2 regions of the Acidovorax sp. M2(2025) genome follow, and region 1 is predicted to be linked to the other one. Evidence: predicted binding sites of a transcription regulator. Region 1 holds the regulator's gene; the other holds the start of a gene.
The links. The regulator sigma-54, encoded in region 1, starts transcription at its own class of promoters, with help from an activator protein. The targets are predictions, from matches to a motif close to TGGCANGNAANCTGCTTT.
Positions count from the first base shown of each region.

Region 1 (5,700 bases):
GGGTGGGACCATCATCGGCTTCATCGTCGGGGTCATCGTGGGCCTGGGCGCCGCGCTGGCCGTGGCGGTGTATGTGACCAAGGTGCCGGTGCCCTTCCTGAACAAGGGCAATGGCCGTGGCGCCGACCTGGACGCCGCCGAGTCGCAGAAGAACAAGAACTGGGACCCGAATTCGCCGCTGTACGGCAAGAATCCGGCCCGTGCGCCGGTGGCCGCCGCGTCGGCGGCGGCATCAGCCCCGGTGGCAGCGGCGCCCGCACCCGCACCGGCGGCGGCCCCCGAGGTGCGGGCCGCGGCGCCTGCGGCGGCCGCCAGCAGTCCCGCCCCCGCGGCCAAGCCCGGCGCCAGCAAGCCCGAGCCGGCCAAGGCCGAGACCAAGCCGGGCTCGGATCCGCTGGGCGACCTGGCGGTGGCCAAGGCCGCGGCCAAGGGCAATGTGGATCCGTTTGACTACTTCGTGCAGGCCGGCGCGTTCCGCACCCAGGCCGACGCCGACGCGCAGCGTGCCAAACTGGCCATGCTGGGCTGGGAGGCGCGGGTCAGCGAGCGCGAGCAGAACGGCCGCCCCGTCTTCCGCGTCCGCGTGGGGCCGTTCACCAAGCGCGATGATGCCGAGCATCTCAAGGAGAAGCTGGACGGCGCCGGCGTGGAATCGGCCCTGGTGCGCGTGCAGCGCTGACGGTGGCTGAACTTTTTGCCGGGGCATGGCTCCATTCCCCCAACACCTGAACAGGAGAGTCTTTGTGATGAAACGCCGTGAGTTTTCTTTGTCCGCCGCATCGGCGGTCGCCGCTTCCGCCCTGGCGCTGCCCGTGGCCACCCCTGCGCTGGCCCAGCCCCGCCAGTTCAAGGAAGGCAAGGACTACAAGCGGCTGGACAAGCCCGTGGCGCCTGACGCGCCGGCCGGCAAGGTCGATGTGATCGAGTTCTTCTGGTACAGCTGCCCCCACTGCAATGTCTTCGAGCCCACGCTGGACGCCTGGGTGAAGGCCGCGCCCAAGGACCTGTCCATCCGCCGCGTGCCCGTGGCGTTCAACGCCAGCTTCGTGCCGCAGCAAAAGCTGTACTACACGCTCGAAGGCATGGGCAAGCTCGACGCCTTGCACGCCAAGGTCTTCCGCGCCATCCACGCGGAAAAGCAAAAGCTGGCCAAGGACGACGAGATCTTTGCCTGGGTGGCCCAGCAGGGCGTGGACGCTGCGAAGTTCAAGGAGGTCTACACCTCGTTCACCGTGTCGAACCAGGTGCGCCGCGCCTCGCAGCTGCAGGACGCCTACGGCGTGGAAGGCGTGCCTTCGATGGGCGTGGCCGGCAAGTACTACACCGACGGCACCATGGCCGGCAGCATGCAGAACGTGCTGCAGGTGGTGGAACACCTGGCCGCCACGGCGCGCAAAGCCTGACGCTTTTCCGCCCCGCGCGCAATCCCTCGGCCAAAAGCCCGCATGTGCGGGCTTTTTTCATGGAGGAACGCCAAGGCGTGGCTACAATCGTTTGCAAGATTCGTGCCCTATGAACCACCGCCTTTTTCCGATCCTCCTGCTCGCGGCCCTGGCCGGCGCCTTCGGTGCGGCCCATGCTGAAAAGGCCGACCGCGCCAAGCCCATGAACATCGAGGCCGATGCCCTGCGGCATGACGAGCTCAAGCAGACCAGCGTGTTCACCGGCCGCGTGGTCATGACCAAGGGTTCCATCGTGCTGCGCGGCGCGCGGCTGGACGTGCGCCAGGATGCCGAGGGCTACCAGCACGGCGTGGTCACGGCCGAGCCCGGCAAGCGGGCGTTCTTCCGGCAAAAGCGCGACACCCTGCCCGGCGCCCCCGACGAGTTCATCGAAGGCGAAAGCGAGGTCATCGAGTACGACGGCCGCTCCGACAACGTGCGCTTCGTCACCCGCGCGGAGTTGCGCCGCTACCGGGGCGCCGAGCTGAGCGACGAGATCACGGGTGCGGTCATCGTCTACAACAACCTCACCGACGTCTTCACGGTGGATGGCAAGCGCAACGCCGCGGGCGCGTCCGGCGAGACGCCGGCCCCGGGCAGCCGCGTGCGCGCGGTGCTGGCGCCCAAGGACCCGCCGGCGGCCAAGGCGCCGCCAGCCGCCGCAGCACCGGCTTCGGCGCCGGCGCTGCGGCCCAGCAACAGCCTTGGTGGCGGCTCCCAGTGAGCGAGGCCGCCGTCAACACCATCCCCGGCGCATCCGCGGGGAGCCGGTCCGGGCCGGACACCGCGGCGGGCAGCCGCCTGGAGGTGCAGCACCTGGCCAAGTCCTACGGCAGCCGCAAGGTGGTGCAGGACGTTTCGCTGGTCGTGCAAAAGGGCGAGGTCGTGGGCCTGCTGGGCCCCAACGGCGCGGGCAAGACCACCTCGTTCTACATGATCGTGGGCCTGGTGCGCAGCGACGCGGGCGACATCCGCATCGACGGCCAGTCGGTGGCGCACATGCCCATCCACCGCCGCTCGCGGCTGGGGCTGTCGTACCTGCCGCAGGAAGCGTCCATCTTCCGCAAGCTCAGCGTGGAGGAGAACGTGCGCGCCGTGCTGGAGCTGCAGCGCGGCGACGACGGCCAGCCGCTGTCGCGCGGCGCCATCGAAGAGCGGCTCACGGCCCTGCTGCAGGAGCTGCGCGTGGACCATCTGCGCGCGTCGCCGGCCCTGGCGCTGTCCGGGGGCGAGCGCCGCCGTGTGGAGATCGCCCGCGCGCTGGCCACGCAGCCGCGCTTCATCCTGCTGGACGAGCCGTTCGCCGGCATCGACCCGATCGCGGTGATCGAGATCCAGCGCATCATCGGCTTTCTCAAGGCGCGGGGCATCGGCGTGCTCATCACCGACCACAACGTGCGCGAGACCCTGGGCATTTGCGACCACGCGTTCATCATCAGCGACGGCCGCGTGCTGGCGCAGGGCACGCCTTCCGAGATCGTGGACAACGCCGAGGTGCGCCGCGTCTACCTCGGCGAACATTTCAGGATGTAGGCATGGCCTCCACGCTGGTCCTTTCGTGTCAATGAAACCGGGTCTTTCGCTGCGCGTCTCGCAGCATCTCGCACTCACGCCGCAGCTGCAGCAATCCATCCGGCTGCTGCAGTTGTCCACCCTGGAGCTGTCGCAGGAAGTCGAGCAGATGCTCGACGACAACCCTTTCCTCGAGCGCACCGCGGACGAGGCGCCGCGCGAGGAGTTCGGCCTGGACGCGGAGAACACCCCGGCCCAGCCCGACGACTACAGCGCCGAAGATGCTATCTATTCAGGAGCTGCCAGCGCAAGCAGCACCAGCGCGGAAGCCCCCTCGGAGTCCGAATCCCCGAGCGCTTCCGCCGAAGAGCCGGACTGGAGCGGCGACGGCACGGTGGACATGGCGCCCAACGACGCGGAGTGGGGCGGTGACGCACCGCCGCGCACGCGCAACGACGCGGAGGGCGACGAGGCCGACGCCACCGAACTGGCCCGCAGCCACGAATCGCTCACGGCCTTCCTGCACCGCCAGGCGCTGTCCCTGCGGCTGTCGGAGGTGGACACGGCCGCGCTGCGCTTCCTGATCGAATCGCTGAACGACGACGGCTACCTGGAAGACCCGCTGGAAGAGCTGGCCACGAGCCTGGCCGGCCCGGACGACCTGGAGCAGATCGAGGAGCTGGTGCACCGCTTCACCGTGGCGCTGCGGCTGCTGCAAAGCCTGGAGCCGGTGGGCGTGGGCGCGCGCAACCTGGCCGAATGCCTCACGCTGCAGCTTGCCGCGCTGGCCGCCGACGAGGACAGCGATGCCGATCCGGCCACCGTGCAGACCGCGCTGCGCATCTGCCAGCAGCCGCTGGAGATGCTGGCCCGCCGCGACATCCGCCGCCTGACGCAGCTGTGCGGCGATACCGAGGAGCGCACGCGCGCCGCCATGGCCCTCATCGCGCGGCTGGAGCCGCGGCCGGGCCGCCGGTTCGCCGACGTGGAACGCAACATCATCGTGCCCGACGTCATCGTGCGCAAAGCCGGGCGGGCCAACGGCAGCAGCGGGCAGCAGAACTTCATCGTCACCCTCAACCCCGACGTGATGCCGCGCCTGCGGGTGCACGACATCTACGCCGGCGCCTTGCGCGGCCACAAGGGCGGCGAGGGCCACCAGGGGCTGCAGCAGCGGCTGCAGGAGGCGCGCTGGTTCATCAAGAACATCCAGCAGCGCTTTGACACCATCCTGCGGGTCTCGCGCGCCATCGTCGAGCGGCAAAAGAACTTCTTCACCCACGGCGAGCTGGCCATGCGGCCGCTGGTGCTGCGCGACATCGCCGACGAGCTGGGCCTGCACGAGTCCACCATCAGCCGCGTGACCACCTCCAAGTACATGGCCACGCCCGTGGGCACCTACGAGCTGAAGTACTTCTTCGGCTCGGGCCTGGGCACCGAGACCGGCGGCAACGCGTCGAGCACGGCCGTGCGGGCGCTCATCAAGCAGTTCGTGGCGGCCGAGAACCCGTCCAAGCCCCTGTCGGACAGCCAGATCGCCGAGATGCTCAAGGAGCAGGGCATCGAATGCGCGCGCCGCACCGTGGCCAAGTACCGCGAGGCGCTCAAGATTGCGCCGGCCAACCTGCGCAAGGCGCTGTAGCCGGCCTTCGCGGCCTGGGCGCGCCGGCGGATTGGCTCCGTGCGCCGCAGCCGGACTTCTTTGATTTCACCGACCGTACGTCTCCATGGCCCGCATTGTTTTCGACCTTCCCGCCCACTTCGGCTTTGCCACCGAGCTGCAGATCTACATCAGCCACGTGAACCAGGGCGGGCACCTGGACAACGCCCAACTGCTCAGCCTGGTGTCCGAAGCGCGGGTGCGCTTCTTCCAGTCGCTGGGCTACCCCGAGGCGGACGTGGGCGGCCTGTCCATCGTGGTGGGCGATATCGTGGCCCAGTACAAGTCCGAGGCGTTCCACGGCGAAACCCTGCGGGTGGACATGGCGCCGGCGGACTTCAACCGCTATGGTTTCGACCTCGTGTTCCGCATGGCTGAAAAGGCCTCCGGCCGCGAAGTGGCGCGCGGCAAGATCGGGATCGTGTTCATTGGCCAGGCCGACCGCAAGGTGGCGCCGATTCCCGAATCCATCCGCCAGCTCCTGCTGGCGCGCGCGGCAGCCTGACCCCCCGCGCCTGCCGAGCGCGTATCCTCGCCTTTCCCATGAACCAACTCCAACTTTTTCTGCCTTGCGCTGCCGGCGTGGAAGGCTTCCTGGCCGACGAGGTGCACGGCATCACCGGACTCACGGGCCAGGACCTGCTGGTGGGCCGCGGCGGCGTGCTGCTGCGCGCCTCGTGGCGCGACGCGCTGCTGCTGAATCTGCACAGCCGCCTGGCGCAGCGCGTGCTGGTACAGCTGGCGCACCGGCCCTACCGCTCCGAAAACGACCTGTACGCCCTGGCCAGCGACGTGGCCTGGGAAATCTGGTTCACCACGCGCCAGACCTTCAAGGTGGAAGTGACGGCCCAGCACAGCCCGCTGACCAGCCTGAACTTTGCCGGCCTGCGCGTGAAAGACGCGGTGGCCGACCGCTTCCGCCACAAGAGCGGCGTGCGCCCCGACGTGAACACCCAGTGGCCCGACGTGCGCATCCACCTGCACCTGACCACCGACGAGGCCACGCTGTACATCGACACCAGCGGCGAGCCGCTGTTCAAGCGCGGCTGGCGCGAAGACAAGGGCGATGCCCCGCTCAAGGAAACC
Region 1 covers NZ_CP186262.1:4,655,112-4,660,811, reverse strand. Annotated here, with positions in the region: gene ACOYR3_RS21410 (SPOR domain-containing protein) at 1-679, shown strand, start outside; gene ACOYR3_RS21405 (thiol:disulfide interchange protein DsbA/DsbL) at 747-1,403, shown strand; gene lptA (lipopolysaccharide transport periplasmic protein LptA) at 1,513-2,166, shown strand; gene lptB (LPS export ABC transporter ATP-binding protein) at 2,187-2,975, shown strand; gene ACOYR3_RS21390 (RNA polymerase factor sigma-54) at 3,007-4,596, shown strand; gene ACOYR3_RS21385 (acyl-CoA thioesterase) at 4,682-5,119, shown strand; gene ACOYR3_RS21380 (THUMP domain-containing class I SAM-dependent RNA methyltransferase) at 5,158-5,700, shown strand, end outside.

Region 2 (5,700 bases), 2.1 Mb from region 1:
CGCGACGTTGGGACACTCGGGTTCGCAGGCCGAGCAGGCGGTGCAGGTGGAGGCGATGATCTTGAGGGCCATGGTGGTTCTCCTTCAGGGGGTGGGGCGAAAGCGTGGGGAAAATGTGTGGCGGGTGCAACCTGCTCAGGCGGCAGCCAGACCGGTAAACGCGCCTTGGCGAATCTGCGCATCGCCGCGGCTTTGGTACGCGATTTCGCCGGCCGCGACGCGTTGGCAGTAGCCGCTGAACCAGCCGAGTGCGGCCTTCTCGATGAACTCGCCGCTGAACTGTTCGACCGGCTCGATGCCGGCCGCGCTCAGTTCGTCGCGCGGACAGGCGCCAATCTTGGCGACCAGCACCGCATGGCAGTCGTTGATGGCCTTGACCACGCTGGGCAACTGCTCCTCGTCGCCATAGCCGCCCTGGCAATACAGGTCGACCCGGCGGTGGCCGACAAACAGGGCCTCGGCGGCGCTGACTTCAAAGATCTGGAACTCCGTGACGTGGCCAAAATGCTCGTTGACCCGGCCGCCGCCTTTGGTAGCGACGGCCACGAGCACCTTCAGGTCCGGGTCCACTGCAACGGCTGCGCCCGCGGCCAATGCACCCTGCTTCGCCGCGTGCTGCGCCTGGCGCTCGGCTTCGACCTTTTCCTGGTAGGCGCGGCGCTTGTCGAGGTCGTACACGACCTCCATCTCTTCGATCCTGTCGAGCGTGAACTCATCCGAACGGTCCTCACCCAGCAGGCCCACGGCGTCGGCGCGGCACTGGCGGCAGTGGCGCATGAGATTGGCGCCACCCATGCAGGCGTCTTGCACGGTTTTGAGTTCTTGCGCCGACGGGCCGCGCTGACCCGTCAGCCCAAACACCGTTCCATGCTCGGCCTCGCTGATGAGCGGCATGATGTTGTGCAGGAAGGCGCCGCGCTTTTTCACCTCGCGGTTCACCTCGATCAGGTGCTCGTCATTGATGCCCGGAATCAGCACCGAATTGATTTTGGTGAGAACGCCACGCGCAGTCAGCATTTCCAGACCGAGCATCTGCCGCTCGTGCAGGATCTTTGCAGCCTCATAGCCGGTCACCCGCCGGTGGTCCCAGAAGATCCAAGGGTAGATCTTCTCGCCCACGGCCGGGTCCACCATGTTGATGGTGATGGTCACATGGTCCACGTTGTACTTGCAGATCTCGTCCACGTAGTCCGGCAGCGCCAGACCGTTGGTCGAGATGCACAGCTTGATGTCGGGGGCCTGCTCCTGCAACCTGCGGAATGTTTCGAATGTCTTCTTGGGATTGGCCAGGGAATCACCCGGGCCGGCCACGCCCAATACCGTCATCTGCGGAATCTCGCTCGCCACCGCCACCACTTTTTTGACGGCTTGCTCGGGTGTGAGCTTCTGGCTCACCACGCCAGGGCGGCTCTCGTTGGAGCAGTCGTATTTACGGTTGCAGTAGTTGCACTGGATGTTGCATGCCGGTGCTACAGCGACGTGCATACGCGCGTAGTGATGGTGGGCCTCTTCGGAATAACAGGGATGGTTCTTCACCTTGTCCCAGATCTCGGCCGGCATGTCATCGGGTCCGTCCGACGAACCACAGCTGGCCTTGCCCTCGCCCCCAGACGTACCGCATCCGCCGCCGGACTCGGGCACTCCCAGCTTGGTGCCCAGCGGCTTGATCGAGCCGATGGACAGATACGTCTTTGCAGGCACGGCCCCCACTGAAGCGCTGCTTGTCGACATGAAGCCCCTTCCATGCGGCCGACCATGGCCGCTTGAAGGGGTATCAGCGAAATCCGTGCCATCGAAAATTCCCTTATGAATCAACGAACTAGCATCGCCTCACGTTGTCGCACCCGGTACACTTCACGGCGCGTAGCGCACGGTTCGTCGGGGATGCGACAAACGAAACATCGCAGCTCCTTCCACCGTTGAACACAGCCGCAGGCATCGTGCGTTCACCTCGGCGCACGTAGCTTCAATGGAGATCAAGCACTCAGCGGAGCGGCCCAAGACAAGCCACGCCGCCGCTCGAACGAGGGCCGGCATAGACCGAAGAGCACATTGCGCGTAGAGGGCAAACAAGGACCGGCCCCACCATTGGGGCCGTGGCATGCCTTGGGTTTGGCGGCAGCCTCCCGACGGGAGAAGCCCACTGGCGTTGCGCCCGAACCATCCGCCGTGCGGCTCACGCTCGAATGGACGACGTCATGCACGCTGGAGGGCCTGGCAGGCTCTGCGCCGCATGCCTTCAGAACTTTCGCACTTCGATCCCGTGCTTCTGCAGCGCGTACCCCATCTGACGCGGCGTGATCTTGAGCAGCCGGGCCGCCTTGGCCTGCACCCAGCCACAGCGCTCCATCGCCCAGATCAGGCGCTCGCGCTCGCCGTCAGGCTTGTCGTCCACACGGCCGCCTGCTGCGGCGCCGACCGAGACCGGCAACAGGGCGCCTGCAGCGCCCTCCTCCGGCGTCTCCCCAAAGCCTGCGTCGGCGGACTCCCCGTCACCGATGGTGGGCAGACGTGGCGGCGGAGCTGTCGGTACTTCGGTGATGGGAATTTCAGCCAGGCGGCTGGGGCGCACGGCATCTTCACGCTCAATGTGGTGGAGCACCTGCGTCAAGCAGCGGTTCTCGCGACATGGGAAGGCCAGGTCGGTGATGATGTTGTCGCCCGCCATGGTGGCCGTGCGCTCGACGCAGTTCTCCAGCTCACGCACGTTGCCTGGCCAGTAGCAGCTGGCCAGCACGCGCATGGCCTCGGGGCTGAAGCGGGTGGTCTTGCCGTTTTCGCGGTTGAAGCGGTCGAGAAAATGCTGCGCCATGGCGGGAATGTCCTCGCGGCGCTCACGCAGCGGCGGCAGCTGGATGCTGACCACGTTGATACGGTAGTAAAGATCTGCACGGAACTCGCCGGCCTGCACCATGCGCTCCAGGTTCCGGTTGGTTGCGAGGATCAACCGCACGTCCACCTTCACCGCAGCCCCCCCGCCCACACGCTCGAAGCTGCGCTCTTGCAGCACCCGCAGCAATTTGGCTTGGAACGCCGCCGAGATGTCGCCGATTTCGTCCAGAAACAGCGTGCCGCCGTGGGCCATTTCGAAGCGCCCCTTGCGCTGGCCCTGGGCCCCGGTGAAGGCGCCCTTCTCGTGGCCAAAAAGCTCGCTCTCCAGCAGCGATTCCGTAAGCGCTGCGCAGTTGACGCCCACAAAGGGCTCCTTGGCGCGCGGCGAGAGGCTGTGGATGGCACGGGCCATGACTTCTTTCCCCGTGCCGCTTTCGCCGCGCAGCAGCACCGTGGTACGCGAAGGAGCCACCTGATGAATCTGATCGAAGACCTTGAGCATGGGCTTGGACACGCCCACCACCTGCTCAAGCTTCGCGCGCTGCCCGCCCAGTGCCTTGTGCATGCGGCGGCTCTCGTCCTGCAGCGTTTCATGGGCAGCGGTGACGCTGCGGTGCAGGAGCAGCGACTGCCCCATCAACGTGGCCACCATGCGCAGCAAGCGCAAGTCTTCGGCAAACACCCGCCGCTCCTCGGGGTTAAGGCAATCGATGACGAGCACCCCCAGCGTGCGGTGATCGGCGCGAATCGGCGTGGCGAGCATGGCCACGGGGATTCCGGGGCTCTGATCGGCACCGCCGGTGCGATTGAGGAACAGGGGCTCAGCGCGCACATCGGGCACCGTGGCCGGCATGCCGCTGGAAAAAACGCGGCCGACGATGCCTTCGCCCGATTCAAAATGCAGGCGCTGCTGCTCGGCCTGGGTCAAACCGATGGCACACAGGCCTGACAGCTGGCTTTCGCCGTCCGCAATCACGACAAACGCGCGGCGCCAGTCGAAGGCATGGGTGAGGTAATTCAGTGCCTCGCGGAAAGTCTTGTGAACATCCAGCGAAGTAGCCAGGGTCTTGCCGACTTCGTAGACCGCGTCCAATTCTCGACGGACCAGGTGAGGTTGTGTATTCACGATGGGACTCCCATCTCTTTGACGTCATCGGGGTGCACCAGCGGAGGGAATCCGCCGCAAAGGCAACGACCTTGACCGGATCGTGCAATAACCGTGCCGCCGGCCTCCGCAGCCGCCGTTCACCCAGACCGGCTTTCAGGCATTTGCAACAAACCCGACAAGCGCACCCTCGCACATGCGTCTGGCTCGGCACAAAGCGCACACAACAGGCCGCTCAACCGCCAATAAAGCAACAAAACGGGATGGCATCGAAGTTGCAAAAGGGGCTGTAACCGCATTTCCAGGAGCCCGCCATGTCGGACGACAGCCTCTGCCACGCCAGCGCCCGCTCAACCTTGCCGATTTATCTGGATTACGCCGCCACGACCCCGGTCGATCCCCGCGTCGCAACCAAGATGTGGCCCTACCTGACCGGGCAGTTCGGTAACCCCGCCAGCCGCTCGCACGCCTATGGCTGGGTCGCAGAAGAAGCGGTCGAGCTGGCCCGCGAACAGGTGTGCGCCCTGATCAATGCGGATCCCCGGGAGATCGTCTGGACCTCAGGCGCCACCGAGTCCAACAACCTCGCACTCAAGGGCGCAGCCCACTTTTACAAGGCCAAGGGAAAGCACCTGGTGACGGTGGCCACCGAGCACAAGGCGGTGCTCGACAGCATGCGTGAGCTGGAGCGCGAGGGTTTCGAGGTCACGGTGCTGCCGGTGCTGCCCAGCGGTCTGCTGGACCTGGACCAGTTCAAAGCGTCCTTGCGCCCCGATACCGTGCTGGCCTCCGTCATGTTCGTGAACAACGAAACCGGAGTGATCCAGGACATTGCAGCCCTGGGGGCGATCTGCCGCGATAAGGGCGCGCTGCTGCATGTGGATGCAGCGCAAGCCGCTGGCAAAGTGGCCATTGACCTGGACCGCCTGCCCGTGGACCTGATGTCGCTCTCGGCCCATAAGATCTATGGACCCAAGGGGGTTGGTGCACTGTACGTGCGCCGCAAGCCGCGCGTGCGCATCGAAGCGCAGATGCACGGCGGAGGTCATGAGCGCGGGATGCGATCCGGCACCTTGCCCACGCACCAGATCGTGGGCATGGGCGAGGCATTCTGGCTGGCCCGGGAGCACATGGAAAGCGACAACGCCCGCATTGCCGCGCTGCGCGAACGTCTGTGGGCCGGCATCAGCGAGCTGGAATGCGTCGAACTCAACGGCGATCCGGTGCGCCGCGCCTGCGGCTACCTCAACGCCAGCTTCAACTACGTTGAGGGCGAATCGCTATTGATGGGCATTAAGGGCGTGGCGGTCTCGTCGGGCTCGGCCTGCACTTCGGCCAGCCTGGAGCCCAGCTATGTGCTGCGCGCCATGGGCCGCAGCGACGAGCTGGCCCACAGCTCGGTGCGCTTCTCCATCGGCCGGTTTACCACCGCCGAAGAGATCGACGCGACCATCGCGCAAGTCACCGAGGTGGTGAACCGGCTGCGCGGCATGAGCCCCTTGTGGGACATGGTGCAGGCCGGCATCGACCTGTCCACGATCCAGTGGGCAGCGCACTGACCCCGTCCAGTCCTGAACTTCGGAGAACACCATGGCCTACAGCGACAAGTTGGTTGACCACTACGAAAACCCCCGCAACGTCGGCGCGTTCGATGCCCACGATGAGAGCGTCGGCACCGGCATGGTGGGAGCGCCCGCCTGTGGCGACGTCATGAAGCTGCAGATCCGGGTGAATGCGCAGGGGGTGATCGAAGACGCGAAGTT
Region 2 covers NZ_CP186262.1:1,922,317-1,928,016, reverse strand. Annotated here, with positions in the region: gene ACOYR3_RS08870 (4Fe-4S binding protein) at 1-72, opposite strand, end outside; gene nifB (nitrogenase cofactor biosynthesis protein NifB) at 136-1,731, opposite strand; gene nifA (nif-specific transcriptional activator NifA) at 2,240-3,961, opposite strand; gene ACOYR3_RS08855 (IscS subfamily cysteine desulfurase) at 4,252-5,496, shown strand; gene iscU (Fe-S cluster assembly scaffold IscU) at 5,528-5,700, shown strand, end outside.
Region 2: nifB (nitrogenase cofactor biosynthesis protein NifB) is a predicted target of sigma-54. The motif match lies at 1,775-1,792, and genes of this name have one in related genera.